4 regions of the Paenibacillus sp. FSL L8-0436 genome follow, and region 1 is predicted to be linked to each of the others. Evidence: predicted binding sites of a transcription regulator. Region 1 holds the regulator's gene; each other region holds the start of a gene.
What was found. Region 1 encodes LexA, which represses DNA repair genes until DNA is damaged. Its sites were predicted from a motif close to CGAACATATGTTCG; they were not measured.
Positions count from the first base shown of each region.

Region 2: the regulator LexA is predicted to act here: its motif matches at 2,426-2,439, upstream of NSS79_RS01080 (putative DNA modification/repair radical SAM protein).
Region 3: the regulator LexA is predicted to act here: its motif matches at 2,053-2,066, upstream of NSS79_RS18305 (YolD-like family protein).
Region 4: the regulator LexA is predicted to act here: its motif matches at 1,709-1,722, upstream of ruvC (crossover junction endodeoxyribonuclease RuvC).

Region 1 is NZ_CP151955.1:4,227,348-4,233,161, forward strand. Features, by position in the region: gene metH (methionine synthase) at 1-440, opposite strand, end outside; gene NSS79_RS19165 (FixH family protein) at 560-982, opposite strand; gene NSS79_RS19170 (HAD family hydrolase) at 1,222-2,007, opposite strand; gene NSS79_RS19175 (hypothetical protein) at 2,043-2,570, opposite strand; gene NSS79_RS19180 (DUF896 domain-containing protein) at 2,621-2,830, opposite strand; gene NSS79_RS19185 (LysM peptidoglycan-binding domain-containing protein) at 2,941-3,354, opposite strand; gene lexA (transcriptional repressor LexA) at 3,648-4,274, shown strand; gene NSS79_RS19195 (L,D-transpeptidase) at 4,403-4,741, shown strand; gene NSS79_RS19200 (multidrug efflux SMR transporter) at 5,158-5,535, opposite strand; gene NSS79_RS19205 (hypothetical protein) at 5,536-5,781, opposite strand.
Region 2 is NZ_CP151955.1:214,978-220,791, reverse strand. Features, by position in the region: gene NSS79_RS01100 (glycoside hydrolase family 3 C-terminal domain-containing protein) at 1-815, opposite strand, end outside; gene NSS79_RS01095 (hypothetical protein) at 1,020-1,211, opposite strand; gene NSS79_RS01090 (hypothetical protein) at 1,399-1,809, opposite strand; gene NSS79_RS01085 (LytTR family DNA-binding domain-containing protein) at 1,802-2,251, opposite strand; gene NSS79_RS01080 (putative DNA modification/repair radical SAM protein) at 2,483-3,793, shown strand; gene NSS79_RS01075 (TIGR03915 family putative DNA repair protein) at 3,793-4,677, shown strand; gene NSS79_RS01070 (hypothetical protein) at 4,843-5,031, opposite strand; gene NSS79_RS01065 (hypothetical protein) at 5,258-5,814, opposite strand, start outside.
Region 3 is NZ_CP151955.1:4,043,078-4,048,891, reverse strand. Features, by position in the region: gene NSS79_RS18320 (C45 family peptidase) at 1-768, opposite strand, end outside; gene NSS79_RS18315 (hypothetical protein) at 1,082-1,273, opposite strand; gene NSS79_RS18310 (hypothetical protein) at 1,509-1,907, shown strand; gene NSS79_RS18305 (YolD-like family protein) at 2,096-2,419, shown strand; gene NSS79_RS18300 (hypothetical protein) at 2,498-2,719, opposite strand; gene NSS79_RS18295 (hypothetical protein) at 3,294-3,554, shown strand; gene NSS79_RS18290 (AraC family transcriptional regulator) at 3,669-4,529, opposite strand; gene NSS79_RS18285 (alpha-glucosidase/alpha-galactosidase) at 4,803-5,814, shown strand, end outside.
Region 4 is NZ_CP151955.1:5,877,534-5,883,347, forward strand. Features, by position in the region: gene ruvB (Holliday junction branch migration DNA helicase RuvB) at 1-343, opposite strand, end outside; gene ruvA (Holliday junction branch migration protein RuvA) at 397-1,014, opposite strand; gene ruvC (crossover junction endodeoxyribonuclease RuvC) at 1,011-1,514, opposite strand; gene NSS79_RS27180 (BofC C-terminal domain-containing protein) at 1,751-2,521, opposite strand; gene fabV (enoyl-ACP reductase FabV) at 2,726-3,916, shown strand; gene NSS79_RS27190 (ABC transporter permease) at 3,998-5,814, opposite strand, start outside.

The sequences.
Region 1 (5,814 bases):
TGCTCCTCGTAGCTATCCACCAGCTCCTGGAATGTTACGCCTCCGGTGACCGAAAGCGTTTTTGTTGTCGGACCCATCGCCCCGATTACGTAACGCGGGTGATCGGGCGTCTCAATCTTTTCAACAGCATTTCTGGCCAGCCTCGCAGCTTCCAGGTTAATCTCCCGGGCCCGCTGAGGGATATCGTATTCGGCAAGCACAACCGAAGTTGCGCCGAAGGTATTCGTCTCGATCAGATCTGCGCCTGCTTCAAGATATTGTTCATGAATAGTCTGTATAACCTCCGGACGGGTGAGCACAAGCATCTCATTACAGCCATCCAGCTCATCCCCGCCAAAATCCTCACCGGTAAGTGGCACCTGTTGAATCATCGTGCCCATTGCTCCGTCTAAAATCAGTATCCGCTGCTGCAAGCTTTCAGCAAGTGTGTATTTAGCCACTTCATATCCCCCCAGTAAAACATTAGAGTAAGTTTAGCAGAATAAAGCGGAATCGAAAAGCCTTCCTTTCCACTCTGCATAATAGTTTTTCTTTATAGCCAGCCTCTATCTTTATTTCATTATGGCTGCACTGTAAGTTCTTTAGTCGGCATAGAGTGCTGTGTTCTAGCTGTTACATGCGAAGTCACATCATATTTGCCTTCCTTTACCAGGATCCCCTCAGCTTTATATGTACCGTTGCCGGAGAGCTTGCCTTCAAGCTCCTGCTTGTCTTCTTCATTATTCTTATTCACAATCTCAAAAAGCACCGCCTTCGCATCATCCACAGCTTCACTGCCCTGGGTAACCACAGCTTCGAAAACTACCTTTTGATTTACCGCCACGTCCACCGGATTCCAGCTCAGCTCGACGTGAATCGGTTCCATAGAGTGCTCTGATCCGTCATGCATATGGCTTGATTCTCCATTATTACCTGAACAGCTTACAATCATTGACATCGCCACAATCGTAAAAAGAGCAATCAGCTTCTTGGGTTTCATCATCCGGAGTCCTCCCGACCAAGGTAGAATTTATAATGATATTTCCAGCTTGTGTTTGCATTCTTTTTCTATTATACACAACATATTCGCAATTTTAGAAGATTGCTTAAACTTTCACGCCTTTTTCGTGAAGTTAGTCATATACAGATGGATTCTCTCCCTATAATAATTGACCAACCTCTTGCTTTGAGCGCAAAAAAGCCAGCATCCCATTAGGGGATACCGGCTTTACAAAGGTTACACTATAGCGATTGTACCAGGGGGAGGAGCTCAGAGAGATGGCCGATTCTATAATCCGGCTGAATCTCAGGATTTGGTAATTTGCCAGTACGGTTGATCCAGACAGTAGTCAGGCCAGCGGCCAAGCCGCCCTTAATATCCGTCGTGAGTTTGTCGCCGACCATGATCCCTTGTTCAGGGGTTACATCCAGCAGCGAAAGAGCATGCAGGAAGATATCCTTGTCCGGCTTTCCTTTGCCAAAACTGCCTGAGATGACTAAATGATCAAAATAGGGGATAAGCTCAGGCACTCCGTCGAGCTTCTCCTGCTGCAGTGACGGGCAACCATTTGTGAGCAGCAGCAGCTTCACCTTACCGCGGAGCGCATCAAGCACCTGTAACGTCTCTTCATACATGTAAGGCAGGCTACGGCGCTCGGCAGCAAACCTGTCTGCCAGCGTTTCGGCAAGCACCTCATCTTCGACACCGAGGGAGGCCAGACCACGCCGCCACGATTCTTTACGGTATACAGGAGCCAACTGTTGGAGCTTACGGAACTCCGGTTGTTCTCCAGCTGAGAAATTGGACCAAAGTGCTTCATAAGGATTAATCCCGATCATTTTTGTGAAAGGGAACGTCTCATAAGTCTCATAAAGATTCCTGGCTTCCCTGCGAACGGCAACTTCAAGCTCTTTAGGATCAATGGAGTCACCTGCAGCTTCACATGCATTGCGGAAGGCTTCTTCAACACTCCGTTCATCCCAGAGCAATGTATCGTCAAGATCAAATAGTACGGCGGTAATTGGCATTAGATTTCTCCCTCTCCCTATGCTGTTATATCTTCCTACTCGTGTACTACTTCGATGTTATTGGCTTTGCCGAACTCCTCCAGGCGTACACCCATGGCCTCAGTGTTATACCGGTTAATCAGCTTGGAGAAAATCCACTGTTTGCGCTTGCCCTTATATTTAAGCACAACCACTCCACGGGACAAAGTGATCTTCTCAATATCTCCCGCCTGCAGCCAGCGTTCACGGTTATACTTAATCGTAGACACTCTGTTGCGCTCAACCTTCAGATACGGACGCCGGAAGAATAGAAGTGCCGCCAGCGCAAAGTAAAGAACGACGCCCAGCCAATTGGCAAGGATGCCGCTGCCTCTGGCCTCGTCGATCGAGCCTACCACCCAGAACATAATTCCAAGCAGCATTAGAACAACTGGAAACGCAATGTTGCGGCCCTTAAAGATATCACTGTTTTTCGCAGCTGATTTTGACGAAGAAGCATAAATGGAATCCTTGCCCTGCTTCTTTCTTTGCTTGTTGACCTGCTGTGTGTTGCGTTGAACCATTCTTTCCCAAGAACGGGCCATGTCAGTTCCCCCTAGTCATCCTGTAATATCTATGAAAAAGACACACTGGACTAATGTTTGAGTCCCTTGTTGCCTTGTTCATGCTCATCATTATCCACGATTTCAATGGTGTCGAGCTGAGCCCGGAAGTTGCTGCGGATGTTGCCCAGATAAATCTCGCGGAGCTTGGCCCGTTCAGCCAATTCCTCTTCACTCAGGCCGCCATTCTTCTGTTTGCGTGCCAGTTCATTGATGCGTGCGACCAATTCGTCAATATTCAATGCTTTCCCCTCCCCTATAAATTCATTCTAACTTTGCCATGAGAAAAAGAGCTTGTCAAGGTCTACCCCCTGAAAGCTCTTTACGTCAGTCTATACTGCTTATGATGAAGTTAATACACAGGCAATGTCAGTATATCTCCGGCCTGAATGTTCCCGTTCTTCAAACCGCTTGTTTTTTTAATTCCTTCTATATATACGACCGTCTTCATACCCGCTGGTTTGTTCTTAAGGGCGATACTCCAGAGCGTGTCTCCGCGTTCAACTACTACCCGTTTCTCCTGCTTCACTAATGATGCTGAACTCGCAAAAACATTACCAACAACTGTAAATCCGGATACAACAAGCATAAAGACCAGCACAAGCTTCACCAGATATTCTTTACGGTATAATCCTAAGATCGCTGCAAATAAAGCGGCGGCGGATTGTTTCATTTCATTCATATGATTAGAAGCAGATTGTCCTCTAGTAGATTCAACTTCACCGGCCTCTTCGTAGATGCTGCGGTATGTACTGTATTTTAACATTGTCATCGTCCTCCAAACACTTGTTCTTACTTTCGAAAATAATATAACACGAACATGTGTTTTGATCAATAGATTTTTTAGAACAATTGTTCGCTTTTTTTTCGTATCCTTAAATGTGCCAGTTTCCAGCACCGGCTTTGCCTTTTCCCGCCATTTTCAAGCCGTTATTAGATACTAATATGGTAAAAAGCTACTATTTCCACTATTAATCTCAGATTGTTAGAACTTATGTTTGTACGAACGGAAGTTCTATGTTATAATTTTCCCAAACATACTATATGGGGTTGATTCCGATGTCAAAGATTTCGAGTCGTCAACTGGCGATCCTGGAATTTATACGTAACGAAGTCCGTAGCAAGGGTTATCCTCCGTCCGTCCGGGAAATCGGTGAAGCTGTAGGCTTGGCCTCAAGCTCCACAGTGCACGGCCATCTGGACCGGCTTGAGAAGAAAGGCCTTATCCGCCGCGACCCTACGAAACCGCGTGCAATTGAGCTGCTCGGCCAGGAAGATTCCGAGAATGTACATCAATTCGTACAGACGGTTACCCGTATTCCTGTCGTAGGTAAGGTCACCGCCGGGGTGCCGATTACCGCAACGGAGAATATCGAAGATTACTTCCCACTACCTTCCCACTATGTGGGGGACAACAAGGTATTTATGCTCTCCGTTCTCGGTGACAGCATGGTGGAAGCAGGTATTATGAATGGTGACTACGTAATCGTCCGCCAGCAGCAGACTGCTGACAATGGCGATATCGTCGTTGCCATGACTGAAGAAGACGAAGCTACAGTCAAGACATTCTACAAAGAACGTGACCACATTCGTCTACAGCCGGAGAATCCGGCTTATGAACCCCTCCGTCTTAACCGCGTTACGATTTTGGGACGAGTTATCGGTCTCTTCCGCGATATCCATTAATATTATTGTTCATATTTAAGGGCTGCTTCGCTTTTTCAAGTGAAGCAGCCCTTTCCCCTTTTCAAACATTTCCTTCGAACAGCAACAGCACTCCGCACATATTCTGATATCAAAGGAGTGCTGAACCTATGCCTAATTATCGGATTATTGTTGATCTGTCGCAGCGCATGCTTTATTTGCTTGACAATAACATCGTTACCCGAGGGTTCCCTGTCGGTATTGGCACCATGCTTACCGTTTCACCGGTGGGAGAATACACTATCATTAACAAACAGCCTAAGCCTGGCGGACCCTTTGGTGCATTCTGGATGGGTCTATCCAAACCACATTACGGCATTCATGGAACGAATGACCCTTCCTCCATCGGTCATATGGTCTCCCATGGCTGTATCCGCATGTACAATGAGGATGTGCTGGCCCTTGCAGCAATCGTGCCTATTGGAACACGGGTTACAATAAGGGAGTAACAGTATGGTGGTCAGACAAAAAGCAAAAACACCCTAAGGATCACCAAGAAATGATCAAGGGTGTTTTTCATTGTGCTTAATATGGGTCTTTCCTGTCTACTGATTCATATCGGTCGCGTATTTCACGATTTTTAGCATATATGTACAAATCCAAAGCTATTATTCCTCTCCGGGCAAGTTTAACCAATAGTACGAATGCGTAAATACAAGCTACAACCGATATGAGCCACATCAATACGCTAAACACGCCAATTCCATTAAAGAATAAATTTCCCCGATGCACAGACAACTTTCACTCACTCCCCTGTATTTTTGAATATGAAAATACCCCACCGTTCTGGCAGGGTACTGTTATTTCGTCATTATAATGTTGTTTGGAACAAATTGTATATGATCTTTATTTCAACAGCTTCGGCTTAGGCTCTATCGGAAAGGCTGGTTTGTTGTGTTTCGGCAGCTTCATCAGAAGAACCATGTCCGGGACCCAGCAAATTCAGCACAATCACACCAATGACGATTAAGGTTATTCCTATTACACTGCCTGTATTTATTTTTTCTTTCCAGATCAGTACCGAGATCAGAACTGTAGCTACCGCTCCGATTCCAGACCAAATTGCATAGGCCGTATTTAATGGAATAGTCTTCAGGGACAACGACAAAAAGAAGAACGAACAAATGAAACTAATCAGCATTACGATTACCGGGATTATTTTGGTGAATCCTTGCGATGCTTTGAGCATCGAAGTTCCTACAAGTTCGCTGGCAATGGATATCGCCAAAAACAGATACGGCACTTACTTCTCCTCCTTTACTCCGTCCATCAATTCTTTGTAAATGCGTTCTTTTAACTCCAGATCTGGCGGTGCCAGTCCAAACTTTTCCGCAAACCAGAGTCCGTCGGTCGCCAGTCGGGCAATGGTTGCCCGCAGTGGATCCACACCGTCATTTTCAAAATTATGTTGCCATTCAGCATATTTCTCCTGCATGTTTGTCAATAAGCTCGGATTCGTAAATAAAGCTGCTGCCAGCACCGAGTTCATGTCACTGCCTTCTCCAAAACCATAAAAAGTAGA
Region 2 (5,814 bases), 3.4 Mb from region 1:
GGGCAAAACGTCTCAAAATAACGATAGCCCACATAAATATCTTCCTGATAAAAGTTCTTGAGTTCATTGCCGTAATTACGGGTCGAGGGATAATCCTCGATGGAATAAGCAATCGTATCGGTTAATTTACCGCTTGGTGCCACTTCTCCGGCCAGCACGTCGGCAATCGCATTGCCACCCTCCATACCGCCCTGCCAAGCATAAATCACACAAGGGATGGGGTGCGCATAACCTTCATCGTTCAACCAGCTCATATCGATAATATTGGAGACATTCAGCACAACGACAGTTTGCTCAAAATAGGCCGTCACCTGCTTCAACATCGCTTTTTCTTCATCATTTAACTGGTAGCTTCCCGGTTCGTTGGCATTATCCTGGTCTTCACCGGCCGTACGTCCGATCACTACGATAGCTTTATTGGATTTAGCTCTTGCCTCTGATACCAGCTCATCGGTTAAAGGCATCTCCTTCTGGTGCCACGGCTCTGCAGCCCAACCCCCGCCGCCATTATCAAACGGGTTGCTCTCAATCCACGTTTCATATACAGCTGCCAACGGCTGGTTAATGGAAATGTTCTGTTTACTCCGAAGACCATCCAGCAGATTGGTTGTATGTGAAACATGGACACTGCCGCCTGAACCGGTTCCGCTACGGTAATAATTCACCTGGGTTCTGCCAAAAATGGCAACGTTGTCGCTTGCCTGAAGCGGAAGAACTTGTCCTTCATTCTTTAACAGCACTGCACCTTCTGCGGCGACGACTCTGCTGAATTCAGCAAACCCTTCTAATGGAACTCCAAAACTTTGTGTGCTCAATGTATTCTCTCCCTATGATCATCTCTATACTTATTTCATCAACTTAATATTAATATACAAGCTCAGCTTCTATAAAAGCAAAGTTTCATCTGTTAATATTGTGAATATTCGGCTTGTTCATCCACCAGACATTCCTAAATACCCAATCCATGAGCGGGTGTTTAGGAAAAGCACGAAGGGACGCGGTCCCCGGCGGCCTGATTTTTATTTTTTACGCCGTTGTTTCGTCATCCGGTTATACATCACAAACGCAGCTATAATCGCGCCGATCATGCCGACACTGGTCGCTGAATCATTGCCCATGCCAAACAGAAGGCACAGGTTGGTAACCACACTTCTCGTAAGCAGCGCGACCAATATCAGCATCAACGGACGCCAAATGTTATATCCTCTCATCCCTGCAACACCCCTGACCTAATTTTCACAAATCGGCAAACCCACGCAGCCTAAACCATCAATCTAATCTACTATTAGATGCTATTATAGCATAAGTAGGAATGCGCATACATTTTGGCCAGATTGCAGAGCCAGGAGTAACTGATTCCTTGGGAATAACACTTTCAGCCCCCCGCCCCGCTGCAGCCTACTTCAGTATCTTGTTCAGCTCTTCCACTCTTTTTCGGCTGTCTATTCTAGCGTAGAAATAAAAAGCTATGGTGTGCATTACAACCGACAATAACAGCATTCCGGGCCACCAGGGCAGAATAACGTGAAACATATCTTGTGAAAATAACCAGACAATCAGCATTCCGCCCGCTATTGTAATAATGGAGGAAATCAGAATATTCCAGAACGGCTTTAAGGTGAAATGATTCCATAGGGCATCGTACATAATTCCAAATAATACGGCCGATATTGCAGCAATCCCCGCAACATGCCACAGGTATACCATACTGATCGGTTGTTCCCTATAAAAAACCGTTAACAGTAACGTTACCCATAAGGATGTCACCGTAAATACTTGAAAAAAAGAATGCTTGAACTGGCTAATCATGATATCTCCCCCTGAATTGTTTAATGTAATAGCGGCTGACAAAATAACTGGAATGATCCATGAGCACCACTTGAATCCTTGCGTTGCTAGTGGATGAAAACTCTTTAATATAGCCCGTATTGATGATGGTTTGATTATTAATTTTCATAAAAAGGGCTGAATCCAGACTTTCGTCAACATACTTCAACCGTTTATTGAGCAAATACCTTTCTCCGGTAATTACACGTACGCTGCACATGCGGTCTTCCGCTTCAATTACAGCAACCGTACTCCACCCGATTTGAACATGGCGGTCATTTTTCGCGTTGATCACTACAAGCTTTTTCTCTGCGGTATGAATAGCCTCTTTAATGTTCCCCCAATATTCCTTTTCCGCAGGATGGGTACTTACTTTGGCGACACCCCGGTCTAATGCTGAATCGGCTTCAAATATAACGTTCAATGCTGCAGCCTCCTTTCACAACTAATCTTATAAGCAAAACCTTGCTAAAACTATAGTATTGCGTTTTCTTGCAAAATCCTGCGGCTTTGTTGCACGGCGCGCTGCGGCGCATATGCACTGACACGAAAGGACACCCTTATGTGTGTATTTTTATGTATTTGTTTGATTTTGACAAGAACATTTGTTCGGGTTATACTTTTCCCAAGTGAGGGGGATATGATCGTGGATATCATGGAGAAACTCGAAATTTTAACGGCTTCGGCCAAATATGATGTGGCCTGTACCTCAAGCGGATCAGAACGCAAAAGTCAGGCTGGAGGCATGGGCAATGCCGTCAGTATGGGCATCTGCCACAGTTTTGCGGCCGACGGCCGCTGCATTTCACTGTTAAAGGTGCTCATGACGAACAGCTGTGTTTATGATTGCGCCTATTGTATCAACCGCAAATCGAATCAGACGCGCCGGGCTGCATTTACACCGGAGGAAATCGCAGACCTCACCATGCAGTTCTACCGCCGCAATTACATAGAAGGCCTGTTTCTCAGCTCCGGCATTATGCGTAACCCCGATTATACAACCGAGCAGCTGATGGCCGCTCTGGAGCTGCTGCGGAACGTCCATCACTTCGGGGGCTATATCCATGTGAAGGCAATTCCCGGCGCAGATGATATACTGCTGTCCAGACTCGGCCTGCTCGCCGACCGCATGAGCGTCAATATTGAGCTGCCCTCCAAGGAGAGTCTGGGCCGGCTTGCTCCAGATAAGAGCAAACAGTCCATTCTGAAGCCGATGGCCCTTATTAAAGAGAAGATAAACGAGAATTCTTCGGACATTGTCAAATACAACCACGCTCCCCGCTTCGCACCGGCCGGGCAGAGTACACAAATGATCGTAGGGGCAACACCGGATACCGATTACCAGATTCTCAACCTCACGGAAGGGTTGTACCGGAAGTATGGGCTGAAGCGTATCTTTTACTCTGCCTACACCCCGGTGGTAGAGCATTCGCTGCTGCCTTCCCTGGACACCAAACCGCCGCTCCTGCGGGAACACCGGCTCTATCAGGCTGACTGGCTGCTGCGCTTCTATGGCTTTCAGGCCAAGGAGCTGCTGGATGAAGCGGCGCCCAATTTCAATCCGCTGCTTGATCCCAAATGCAGCTGGGCCATCAATCACCGCGAGCAGTTCCCGGTTGAAGTCAACCGTGTGCCGTACGAAACGCTGTTGCGTGTTCCGGGCATCGGTGTAAGGAGTGCTCAGCGGATTGTAAAAGCACGGCGGGCGGGGACATTGGATTTTTACGCGCTGAAGAAGCTCGGTGTCGTGCTGAAGCGCGCTCAATTTTTCATTACCTGTAAGGGGAAAATGCTGGAGGGGTTAAAAGTCGGCGAGCATACCCTGCTTCGTTCACTCATGTCCGGCCAAGAGCTGTCCCCGTTTCTACAGCCGCAGTACGAGCAGCTTTCCCTGTTCGATGACACGTATTTGGCAGCCTTGCCTGCAGCGGGAGCGGCAGGACTGAGGAAAGGAGAATCCTCCTGATGTTCAAGACGGCCGCTCTGGCTTATACCTATGACGGCAGCTTTGAAGGCCTGCTATGCTGCGTGTTCGAGAGCTACCAATGGAAAGAAACTCCGCTAACCATACATTCGGAGGGTGAAGGGCAAGGCCTGCTGCTGGAATCCAAATGGATTGAGACCGACAACGCCAAAGCAGACCGCGTGCTGCGCTCGATACCTCTGCGCATCTGTCCTGAGGCCGAAGAGCTTGTCCGTTTAGGATTCTGGACATGTACGCCAGACAAGGAACTGCTGCTGCTGAATTTTCTGTATCTCGGCTTCACGCATGGCCGCAAGGTTATGGACATGCTTGCCGATGATACCGTGAACGCCTTGCAGAAGGCGGTACAGCATCTGCGGCGGGAAGGGCATCTCTTTCTCGGTTTTGTGCGGTTTTCCGTTTACGGTCCGGTCATGGCAGCGGTGATTGAACCCCGCAACTACGTGCTCCCTGTCATTCAGGAGCATTTCTGCGACCGGTTTCAGGGCGAAAGCTTCATGATCTATGACAAGACCCATAGGATGGCGCTGATCCATCAGCCCGGGCAAGAAGCCATTATTCCACTCCAGGAATGGATACCCCCGGAGCCTGATGCGGCTGAGGAGGCCTATCGCCTCCTGTGGAAGAAATTCTATACTGCCATCGGTATTCAGGAGCGCCGCAATGACCGGCTGCGTTCCTCCCTGATGCCCAAACGTTACTGGAAGCATCTTACGGAAATGGACGGGGGCACTGCGGCGGTACCGGCGCTCACAGCAAAACAGGCGCAAACTACACGACTGAAGAGCAAGGAGCGGCGTGAATTGCACCAAGTAGAAACAGCTGCGTCGTCCTTACAAGGACGAGATCCGTTTCAGCGAGAATGATAAGGACAATTTACAGTACACATTTTCTCATCACACGCGGAGAAAGGCGTTTCGCCACCAGGTAGTTTTTTCGGTAGAGGTTTCTGCTCTAAAAGCACAAAGAGCACCCATCCAGGTGCTCTTGCTTATGCTTCTCCAGCTTGAAAGAGCAAGCTTGCTTCCGGGCTACCGCTCGTACCAGTATCCCGGAATGCCCCGCTCCAGCCGCATCAATGCTTCAAGATAGTAATAATCGCCCCAGATGGTGTAGTCATCCGGGGACTCGCCACCTCTAACGGAGTACGAACCATGCTTCAGCAGACCTTCCGCTTCCTCGGCACCCTGCGTGGAGTAATGCTCTGCCAGTGACTTCACTGATGCCTGCGGAGCGTCAAAGCTTTATTGCGGGCCATCTTGCTCTTAGGGCTTCATTCCATGGACCACATCCAAGATTAAGAGTATATTATCAGAATCCAGATTACCATATTTTGTATTATACTTAAATAAAGGACGATCACCACAATGTCCGTTTTACTTATGTATAGTTTATTTTCTCAACTTATTTGGCAGCCCTACTCAAATGGATAGGACTAACCAACAATTAATTCCAGCGAATTTCCAAAAAAGAAACATCATCACTGGCAACATGGTTATACGATGTTTCAATCATCTGTCGAAGTTCCGCGTTTTCCGGATACCTTTTCCAATTCCTGTACCCCATTAGTCCGTCCGTGAATATTTGTATACAATTCGGTCCACCGGAACCTTTTGCAAGATCCATAGACAGAATAGAAGGTCCTTCTCCCATAACACCATGACAAGTCGACCAACGGTTCCATTGGGAAAACCCGCTTACTAAGCCTGGAATCTCAGTGCCATAATCGAAGAAACGAATAGCTGTATCTCCCAGCCAGGCTACGGTGATCTGACCCTTGTTGCTGTCAGCCATGTAGCTAATCTTCCCGCATACAAATGTAGTCTCGCTGCCCTTCAAGCGTTTCTCCTCCAGTACTTCACGGAAGAGGCCGCCAATATGCGAAGGGAGTTCATAATGGTTGATCATATTTGTAGCCGGGGCGGTCATTTGCTGCAAGCCTGAAGATAACTTGTACTTTACAACTTCGCTGTCCGCAGAATTAAACCAATCGGATTCAGACA
Region 3 (5,814 bases), 180 kb from region 1:
ATAGTGATTGGTGGAAACGACAAGCTGGGAAAGGCTCGCCGCCCTGGCATCATAAACCTCAATTTCCTTATGTGCCCCCGCTGCTTCGATCAATGCCATTGAACCGTGCCTGTCGGTCACTAGAAAGTTCCTGTAATCGGAAATCGGCATGCTGCGCAGCAGGGTAACAGCTTCACTGGTTGTAGTACAGCCATCGAGCAGGGCCCGAACCACTCCCGGGAACACAAAGCCCTCACCTGTCATTTCTGGCCGGATTCTGCCGGAGGTCGTGGTCACGCTGAGACCTTCGTCATTCATGCCGTCATACCGGCCGAAGAGCTGAAGTGAAAATCCGATGTGGGGGGGCTTGCCCGTCACACGGGTAGTGCTCAGCAAAAGCTGATTATAGGGAGCATCCTCCCAGCCAAAATCGTACGTCCGCATGTGATATGTACGGCTTTCGTCTATAGGACCGGTTCGCAAGGCTGCCTGGCTGCAATGGCCGGCTGACTGGAAATAAGAGAAGTAAAAGACGACCGCTTCTTCCCGGATGCCGGTTTCATCGGCGAAACCTTTGATTTCCTGATTGACCCCGGGACAATATTTCTCGAACATATTCATTGCCTTATCAGCGGCAGCCGGATGGAGCGGCGGACTGCCCATAAACGGCGAGGACATAAAGGACATAAAAACAGTGTCGTGTTTATAAAATGCCCCTAGTGCGCGCCCGACTTCATAATGTGTTCCTTCCGTAACAATATGCTGGTAAATGGATGTTTTGAGGTCCATGTGAAGCTCCTTCTACGTTTACTCTCTGCGCAGAGTAGCTCTATTATAAAACTGTTACCGCTACGGCGGCAAAGCCGTGACAATGCTGAATCGGACGCTGTGGTTCCAAGGTGAAGTTATTTCACGCCCTATATGTGCAATATGCTTGGCTACAGTTGAATTTTCTTGTATTCATGGCATTTGGATGGTAAATTATAGATATAAGTTTGGGATTCAAATTCAGCTAATAATTGCATGAAATGTGTACATGAATCAATCCGCCAGTCCGTATGTTGGCGGGTTGATTTTTTTGAAAAAAGCCAGGATGGTATGACTATGTTCTGCTGTGAACAAAACGTTTTATGGTCCAAAAAGGTACCGTAAGTATACCTTTATTTGTTGAAATGCTTAAGGAATCCGAAGGATGGTCAATTTCACAAAGGCCGGTAAAAGTTTCACCGCTCACAAGATGAACACGCTGCTTCATACTTTGCTCCAAGGCCGACTGTATTTCTATTTTTCTCATTCATTTCACTTCCTTTTGAAACTGTGGCATTATGATCTCTACTTATCATTAAACAGGATTAGAAGAATTTAACAGACATAATGGTTACAATATTGTATTATTATTATATACATTAGCTTGAAACCGGGTTATTCTTAAAGTAACTGTTTACAGTGAATCTAGACCCAAGCACCCTCCAGGTTAGGACGGATAGGTTGATTTTTTCAGAAAAATGGAGTTGGAGAGGTGAATGGTTGTGGATACAAGGAAAGGTATCAAAGGAATTTATCAGGAGATCCTTGAACGGATCGAATTGCTGTTATTGAACTCAAGTCTTGAGTATGTGGAGCACTCTTCTGAAGTAATAGAGGGGGGCGTGTATGCTTGGGGACAAGTTGACGTATTGAAAGATGCGTACCGGATGGCTTTGATTGAAGAATATTTAATTCTTGTTACCCGAATGCGCTTGGATTTGGAAGAGAAAGACAGCAAAGCTCTGGCCAGTTTTGACCATAGCTGCAATATTGTATTAACGTATTTAAAGCAGGAAACGTTTGTGTACGAGAGTACGACAGACGATGTATTGAAGACGATTGAAAAAGAATTGGCTATTCAGTACTTCCTAATGAACATGCCGGTGGAGAATTTGAAGTAATTGTCCCCATAACCTGGTCGTCGCGGTGAATCGGGCATATCTTTATTGGTGAAATATTCAATCTAATAGCGTTTAGCTCTCAGTCCGCCAGTGTTCAACTGGCGGATTTTTCCGTTGCTTTAAATTCTCATAGATGGTTATAATACAAACAAGTGTTCTTATTTATGGGGCTGAGGAGGTCAGACAACATGAAGAAATTTGACAGCATATTTGACTGCAGCCGGATGATGACTCCGGAGCACAAACGCCGAATCATCCAGGATGAAGAAAAACAGTGTCTGCGAAGCAAACCCGTGCTCGATGCTCAGGAATGGGAGCTAATAGATCAAGTACTTGCTTATTCCAAGCGTTATAACGAACAGATCACAATTACGCTGTTCGATCCAGAACAAGACCATAAGATCAGGGGCGTTGTCATGTCGGTGGACCTGCAACTGAGACAGGTCAAATTACAGATTGAGTATGAATATGATTGGATTAAGATTGACGATGTTATTCAAGCGACTACATAAATAAGGGTCCCAATCCTGGGACCCTTTCTTTAAAATTTATATGTTCATGTCATAAAAGATTTTGCATTCTGCTTGTTACTACAATGTTGATGCGTATGGTTTGAACTCGTCCGGTATAGCCGTTACCCCTATTATAGCCTCGACAGCTTTCCAGGCCGCTTCAAAACTTGTTCCGCTGTAGCTTGTTCTATCCCGCGCGGGGCCAGACAATGACATGTCAAACACTATAAATTCTCCGGACTCTTCAATGAGTCTGAAGCTTACTGCGCGGTCTTTTGATTGCATTCGAATCTCCTTCAATTGGACAACCTCCTTTATCATTTCTGCACTATATAGATTGAAAGTAATTATTTTGGCAATGGCGTAGCTACGCTGAATATTTGGACTTCCGGCCGCTGTTGTCTGCAGATTTCTTTGATTTGTACCGCTGTTCGCGGTGGAAATCCGCAGACAAAGGCGAACGCATTCGCTCCTACAGTTCCAAATTTCCCCTCCGCTACTTTTGCCCTTTTATGTAGTTATTAAGTTCATTCTATATAGTATAAAGTCTACACAGCAGTATACCGCATCACCCCAATTGCATCAATTAACTAATACGCTGCAAGGAGCAACATTGACGGGAAGGTATTGAAACACTACAATTAGCACGAGTAGCCGTTGGAATAATTTAGGATTTCATTTTTCCACCGGATAAATTTGAAACCCATAAGGCGGGCTAACAGGAGGTGAAGGAACAATGAGAAGGTCGGTCAACCTGTTTAGAGTTTTATTCATGATGATCATTGTCTACTTACTGGTTAGTCTTGTTGCAGGCGTAATCGGGATGAATTTTGACAAATTATAAAGAGTCTGTTCTGCAGATAGGAGGAAGTCCATGAAGGGCGAACATTTAAAATATTTAGGCGGCGGTATAATTGTTCTTGGACTGATTGCTTCGATTCCTGTAGCCATGAATATGGGCACATTATCTGCCGGTTTCTATCTGTTCATCTGGTCCTGCCTGATTGGCGTGTTTTTTATCGGTTTCGGGGAGCTGCTGTATTCGGTGCAACGGATTGAGCTTAAGATCGCGGGGGAACGTCCGCACTATGATCCATTGACAGGTCAATATGTTGACAAGTCGGACAGAAAATAAAGCTGCGCTTAGACGGGCATTTTAGATTAAAAGTACGCAAGAACATATATAGTGACTAATAGGTTTTAAAACAACCCTGCCGGTGAACTCCGTCAGGGTTGTTCATCATTCGCCTTAACTCTCACGGAGAACGGCGCGATACTCGCTCGGCGGCATGCCAGTGTATTTGCGGAACTGCTTGGAGAAGTAGAGGGCATCGTTAAATCCGACGGATGAGGCCACCTGATCGATGGTGAGTGTTCCCCCCAGCAGTTCCCTGGCTTTGTCCATCCGCATCTTCAGCAGATACTGCTTGGGAGACAAACCGGTCTTCTGTTTGAATGCCTTGGACAGATGCACCCGGTGATAACCCAACGTCGCCGCCATGTGGTCGATGCTGATCTGCTGGTGGAACTGCAGTGAGATCCAACGGATCGCCTGGTCAATCTGGCGGTCAATGACCTCGGGCATTTCTTTGGGACGGGCTGGAAGGACACTGAGGTTGGCCAGCCCGAACTGGTGGAGCAGCAGCCGGGTCCAGCCGGAGGCCTCCAGGCTTTCCAGCCGGGGATAAGGGGATTGCTGGAAGGCCAAGCGAATATGTTCGTACAGGCTGTGCAGCTCGCGGGTGTTCCCGGAATGCAGCAACGGCCGTTCCTTGGTAATCCCGGCATCGGAGAGCAGTGCCGTAACAGCTTCCCCCTGTAAGGCTACCCATACGTAGTGCCAGGGGCTGTCCTTGTCAGCCTGGTAACTGAATAGGGACCCCGGATAAATAACAAATGTGTCTCCGGTCCGGCAGTGCCGCGAGACATTCCCGCTTTGAAAGAAGCCCTCACCATCCAGCACGGTATGGATTAAAAAGTAATCATGCACGGAGGGGCCGATCTTGTGTCCGGGTACGGGTCTGCCTTCACCACTGAATAATACGGCCATGTCCTGCTCTTCTGGTACGAGATTAAAGCTGGCAGTGAAGTACGAATGTTCGAGATTCATTGAAGGGCCTCCCATACATGAATGACTGAGTCATATTGATATTGCATTTAATCTCAGGCTACTACATTACGATTCCAAATGCAACAAAGATCCATATCTCACTTGTATTTCTCCATACTCATTTCTGGCGTTCTATTTTATAGTGAATATAGCAAAAAAACAGCGGATAATGACTGTCGTTACTGCAATCATCTGCCCTATTCATCCTTGCATAAACTCCTTATTTGCTTATGGCAGGCATTCTTACCGCAACCAACAGGAGGCGTATTGTTCATGTCCAAAATTACATTTATCGGTGCAGGAAGCACTGTTTTTGCCAAAAACGTTCTGGGTGACTGCATGGCGACAGCGGCGCTGCAGGGTTTCGAGCTTGCCTTGTTCGACATTGATCATCAGCGGCTAAAGGACTCAGAGAACATGCTTAACTCCATTAAGAATAGCAGCGGCAGCACATGCAGGATTAACGCTTACTCCGACCGCAAAGAAGCGCTGCGCGGCGCCAAGTATGTCATTAACGCGATTCAAGTCGGAGGTTACGATCCCTGCACCATAACCGATTTTGAAATTCCGAAGAAATACGGTTTGCGGCAGACGATTGCGGATACGGTAGGCATCGGCGGCATTTTCCGCAATCTGCGCACCATCCCGGTGATGCTGGAATTTGCTGCGGATGTACGCGAGGTCTGCCCGGATGCGCTGTTCCTGAACTATACCAATCCAATGGCTGTTCTGACGAATGTAATGAACACCTATGGCGGTGTGCAGACAGTAGGACTGTGTCATAGTGTGCAGCAGTGTATCCCCGGATTATTTGACCACCTTGGAATCGACCGGACGGGAGTGCAGGCGAAGATCGCCGGAATCAACCACATGGCTTGGCTGCTGGAGGTCACGAAGGACGGGAAGGATCTTTATCCGGAGATTAAGCGCCGGGCGGCAGAGAAACAGCTGGAGCCTCACACAGATATGGTACGTTATGAAATGATGCTGAAGTTCGGCTACTACATTACAGAATCGTCTGAGCATAACGCGGAGTACCATCCTTATTTTATAAAAAGGAACTACCCGGAGCTGATCGAACGCTTCCAGATTCCGCTCGACGAATATCCGCGCCGCTGTGTGGAGCAGATTGGCCGCTGGCAGCAGCTGCGCGAGGAACTCGTCGGCAACCACGAGCTTCAGCATGAACGCTCGCATGAATATGCCTCTTATATTCTGGAAGCGATCGAGACGAATGTACCGTTCAAGATCGGCGGCAACGTGATGAATACAGGGCTGATCACCA
Region 4 (5,814 bases), 1.7 Mb from region 1:
GATGAATTTCGTCAATAAACAGCACATCGCCTTCCTGCAGGTTGGTCAACAGCGCTGCCAGATCCCCGGGCCGCTCAATGGCCGGCCCGGACGTCGTCCGCAGATTCACACCAAGCTCGTTGGCGATAATGTTCGCGAGCGTGGTTTTGCCAAGACCCGGAGGCCCGTACAACAACACATGATCCAGTGCCTCACTGCGCATTTTGGCTGCTTCAATATATATTTTCAGGTTCTCTTTCACCTGTGTCTGTCCGATATATTCGCCCAGATAACGGGGACGCAGACTTAATTCCACCGCCTGCTCGTCCATCATCAGATTCGCCGATATAATCCGGTCATCCATCTATTTCCTCACTCCGTTCTTCAAGGCTGTCCCTTTAGGCAGCTGCTTTAAGCTTATTTGGCGATATACAGCAGCCCCAGCGCCTTCTTCATCAGCACATCGACAGTCCCTGTATCTGTGCCTTCTTTCTTCATCGTCAGCCATACCCGGTCCAGCTCTGCTTCGGTATAACCGAGCGCTTTCAGACCGTCTCTGGCTTCCTGCCACGGCAGGGCGGCATTCTGCTCTTCCATCGGTACCGCAAATAACCCGGTCTGCATGGAGGCGGCACTCAAACCGTCCAGCTTATCCCGCAGATCCAGAATCATCCGCTGTGCCGTCTTCTTGCCAATACCCGGCAGCTTGGTCAGGAAGGTGATATTCTCCTGATAAATCGCCGAGATCAGTTGGTCCGGCGTACCGCCGGTCAGAACCCCCAGCGCCACGCGCGGTCCGATGCCGGACACCTCAATCAGCTTGCGGAACAGCTTCTGTTCTTCCCTTGTCGGGAATCCGAACAACAGTGTGGCATCCTCCCGTGTCTGATAATGGATGTAGATGGTCACGGGTCCTTCCGACTTGGCGAACGCATAAGGATTCGGGCAGAACACCCGGTATCCTACACCCTGGACATCCAGTACCACATACTCCGACTCCAAATGTACTACCGGTCCTCTTAAGTAATCTATCATTTTCGCAATACCTCATTTAATTTGGAATTAAGACTCACCGAATGGGCGTGGCAAACAGCCACCGCCAGCGCATCGGCCACATCGTCGGGCTTAGGAACAGCGGACAGCTTCAGCAACAGCTTCACCATTTCCTGTACCTGCTTCTTCTCAGCCTTGCCATAACCGACCACAGCCTGCTTCACCATCATCGGTGTGTATTCGGCGACGGGAAGCCCGCGCTGCACGGCAGCCAGAATCAGCACACCCCGTGCCTGGGCCACCGGAAGCGCAGTTGTCACATTGCGGGCGAAGAACAGCTTTTCCACTGCCACTGCGTCCGGCTTATATTTATCTATCAGCTGCACCATGCCCTCATAGACATGCAGCAGCCGTTCTTCCTCAGGCGTATGCGCCTCGGTCTGAATACTGCCATATTGAACCGGCGTCAATTTATTTCCTTCCTTATCGACGAAGCCAAAGCCGACAATCGCCAGCCCCGGGTCTATTCCTAAGATGCGCAAGCCCAATCTCTCCTTCTAACAGGCAGGATATTCCACCGTATTCATCCATTGCCCGCTCTTAAAGCGAACATATGTATTCCTTCTACCCATTATAGCAAAAATCCCTCTAGCAGAGAAAAAAATTTGCCTGCTCTCCAGAAATATCACAACATATAAATGTTGCCTCATTTGTAACCCTCATGCCAAAAGGCCCCCGATCATAAGATCGGGGGCCTTCCAGTACTTTTCTCTGCTGCTTATTCTGACTGCATTGCCTGCTCTGCCGAATCGCGTGCATAATCGCTGAATGTCGACAGCACGCTGTTGTATTCCTCAATGTCCTGCACCCGGATTCCTTCATGCAGCTGTTTCATGATCCCTTCGGGGAGCGAAGACTTCATGGAGCCCATGTCCATCTGAAAAAAGGTCTTCAGCACTTTTTCCGCTGCCGGCGGACCTTTGAACAGGCTTAAATTCCCGTGTGCGTCAACACCGATATAAGCATCCTTTTTGGTCAGCGGCGAAAGATCATTGACTCGATGCTCCAGCCACAAGTCGCCTTCCTGGCTAATCCAGCCGTTCCAGCCCGGATGTTTCTCTATCAGCACTTTAAGCTGCCCCGGATTCCGCTCTCCTGAAAGGGTCTGTACTTCTATGCCCGTCACATAGACCGTCTTCAAATGTACCGTTCTGCTGACAGCGTCTTGGCTAACCGCCTCCAGCAGTTGTTTGCTCTCTACAGCGGCACTGCCGTCTTCCTCGCTGTTTCCGATATTATTAGAAACGGCTGCCACCGCGGCCACGCTGTCACCCTGCCCTCCGGTCTGCTCCGGGCTGTAGGTTTCGCCTAACGACTCCACCGGTATCGCCCAGTCTGAATTGCTTAACAATCCGCTGATCTCCTCCGGAACCTGCATGCCGCGCCAGGCCACTACCGTCAAAGCGATACAAGCCGCTCCCACCCAGGGAGCCTTTTTCCAACGTCTCCACCGCCGCCACAGTTGTTCTTTCAAACGAAAAGCATTCATGTTAATCCCTTCATTCTGCTTTTTCCCTATTGTGACCTGTGAAGGAAGCAATTATGCGCTTAACAGGAAAAATTGATCTTCAACGCTTCCCGCTGTCCTGCAGCAAAATAATTTAATTTCAAAACTTATCTTTCTAAGCTATCATTTGCTATACTCTATATTAGCGAAAATTAAGTTAAAAACTAAACAAAGGGGATTTCCTTGATGATTATTCAGCCCAAAACCCGCGGCTTTATTTGCACCACTGCCCATCCTGAGGGATGCGCCAAGCAAGTGGAGCAGCAAATTGACTATGTAAAAGCACAGAAGAAACTGAATGGTCCGGCTAATGTTCTCGTGATCGGCGCTTCTACCGGATACGGTCTGGCTTCGCGGATTACCGCCGCTTTTGGTGCAGGCGCGAATACGATTGGCGTGTTTTTTGACAAGCCCGCTGAGGGTGCCCGCACCGCCTCTGCCGGCTGGTATAACTCCGCAGCACTTGAGCAGCAGGCGGCGAAGCTTGGCCTCAAATCACACAGCATCGTCGGCGATGCTTTCTCTGATGCGATTAAAGAAAAAACGATTGAGCTCATTAAAGCCGAATACGGCACAGTGGATCTCGTGATCTACAGTGTAGCTTCCCCCCGCCGCACTCATCCGGTAACGGGAGAAACCTTCTCTTCTGTGATCAAACCCGTCGGCAGCGCGTATACGAACAAAACGATGAACTTCCACTCCGGTGAAGTCTCTACCGTCACCATTGAGCCAGCGACAGACGATGAGGTCCGCCAGACCATAGCCGTAATGGGCGGTGAAGACTGGGGCATGTGGATCGACCAGCTTCAGGAAGCAGGCGTTCTTGCAGATGGAGCTACTACCGTTGCCTATTCATATATCGGGCCGGAAGTTACCCACCCGATCTATAAGGACGGAACGATCGGCCAAGCCAAAAATGATCTAGAAAAAACAGCAATTTCTTTAAATGACCAGCTTAAGCCACAAGGCGGTCGTGCCTTTGTCTCTGTCAACAAAGCTCTGGTTACCCAGTCAAGCTCAGCTATTCCTGTGGTACCGCTCTATATTTCAGCACTATACAGAGTGATGAAGGAAAAAGAACTGCATGAGAACTGCATCCAGCAGATGTACCGTTTGTTTGCCGAGCATTTGTACAACGGCGGCGAGGCTGCTGCTGATGGCAGCCACCTGATCCGGATCGACAATTGGGAAATGCGTGAGGATATTCAGACTGAAGTGATGCGCCGCTGGACCGAGCTGGAAACGGATAATGTCCCTGAACTTGCCGACCTTGCCGGATATCAGGAAGACTTTTTCAATCTGTTCGGCTTCCGCACAGAAGGTGTGGATTACGAAGCTGAAAGTGAGCCTGCAGTGGATATTCCCAACCTGGTATAAGTGTATTCAGCGTTTATAAATAGCAAAGAAGCCGTTCCCTTACAGGAGCGGCTTCTTTGCGGGCATTTACAGGCATAAGCATTACCCGGCCAGTGCCGATTTAATCTGTCTGGTGTAGAACAGACGGACAACACAAAAGTAAACGAGCTGAATGATAAAGAATAGGCTGAGTACAAGAACGGATTCTTTAAACATTGAATAATTGAACATGTGGGACAGAGTGGTAAGCGCCACCGCTCCATGCACCAGTGCGACAACGATAGGAGCGAAGAACAGCAGACTGATTTGGCGGTTCAATATCTTGCCCAGCTCTCTTTCGCTCAGTCCCAGCTTGGAAATGGCCTTGAACTTTTGTTTATCTTCATCCAGGTCACTGTATAGCCGGAAATAAAGAAAGCTTCCAGCAGAGACAAAAAATACAATTCCGATAAAGAAACCGATGAACATCAGTGGCCCAAAGCTTTCATTAATCCGGTTTGTCTGAAATTCAAGTGCATAAAATTCGTAATTTTCGTCATACGGAAGCTTGTTGGTCAGCTTTCCGCCCGCCGCCACCGCTCCCTGCTGTTTAATCGGTCCGTGCCAGGCATAATAATGACTTTCTTGATCCGGCGGGGCAAGCTTTGCAAACAGTTCATCAGGGACAACGTAATAGCCGCTCATGCCCCGTATCGCCGGAGATACAACCGCCTGTGTTGCTTCGATAACTATCCCGGACTGTAGCTTTACAGGCTGGTGGAGCATCTTTTCACCTTTCCGCGACAGCCCAAAATCAACAATGGCCGCCTTCCCGTCAGAAAGCTTTATAGGTTTGATCCCAAGCAGCTCCGCAAGATGGTTATACTCGGCTTGCTTCACTAGGGTAAGCGTTTGATTGCCTTCGGCAGTATTATAATAATTAAGCTCAAGTAAAGTCTTTTCAGCGGTAACCTTGGATTCGCTTAAGCTCTGATCAATCAGTTGTACATGGGCTTGTTCCTTGCTGTCGCTATCCGCGGCCAGGTATGTGAACAGATAAGGATTTTCCTTTGTCATTGACCCATTAAGCATGGATTGAAATCCGTACAATGCGCCTATGGCACTAAAGGAAACTGTAGAGATGATGGCGACCAGAAAAAAGGAGCGTGCATTGTCCTTCATCCGGTAGGAGAGATCGGAGAACAGCAGCATATTGGTCTTAAACCAGAAAAAACGCTCTTTTCGCTTCAGCTTCCGGATCAGATATACACTGAGCTGTGTGAACAGCAGATACGTACCAATAGTCACCATAATTACTACAGGCGGAAGCAAGAACACAACATCCAAGCCGCTTGCCCGTAAAGAAAGGAAATAGCTGGTCCCAAGTAATGCCACCACAAGCAGTGACAGCAGCAGTGAAGCCTTCGGCTCCCGCTTGGGCTGACGGTCCGCCTTGATGAGTGTGATCAGCTTGCCGCTCCGCAGCACCACCGAAATAAACAGGGAGATCAGAACGAACAGCAGCAGGAATGAAGCCAGTGTAAGGAAGATTGCCTTGAACGGAAAATAGAATTGCAGCTGCTCATTAAGCGCAAGCGCCTGCTCTCCTGCAAGCAAAATCCCCTTTGCAAACACAATACCGAGACCGATACCACTAATAGTTGCCCCGAACCCGATAATCATATTCTCCAGAAAAATCATCGTCCGCAGCTGGCGGGTAGTCATACCCTGCATCATCATTGATCCGAATTCCCTTTTCCGCGATTGCAGAAATGCGCTCATTGAGTAAAGCACGAAAAAAAAGGAAAACACATAGATAATCCATTTCGACACCGAAAGGGCAACCACCGCACTCGACTGCATACGATCTTCGCTGAGCATCGGATGAAACGCAAAGATGGAAAAGGTGAAAAACACCATTACGGTAAACATACTGCTCA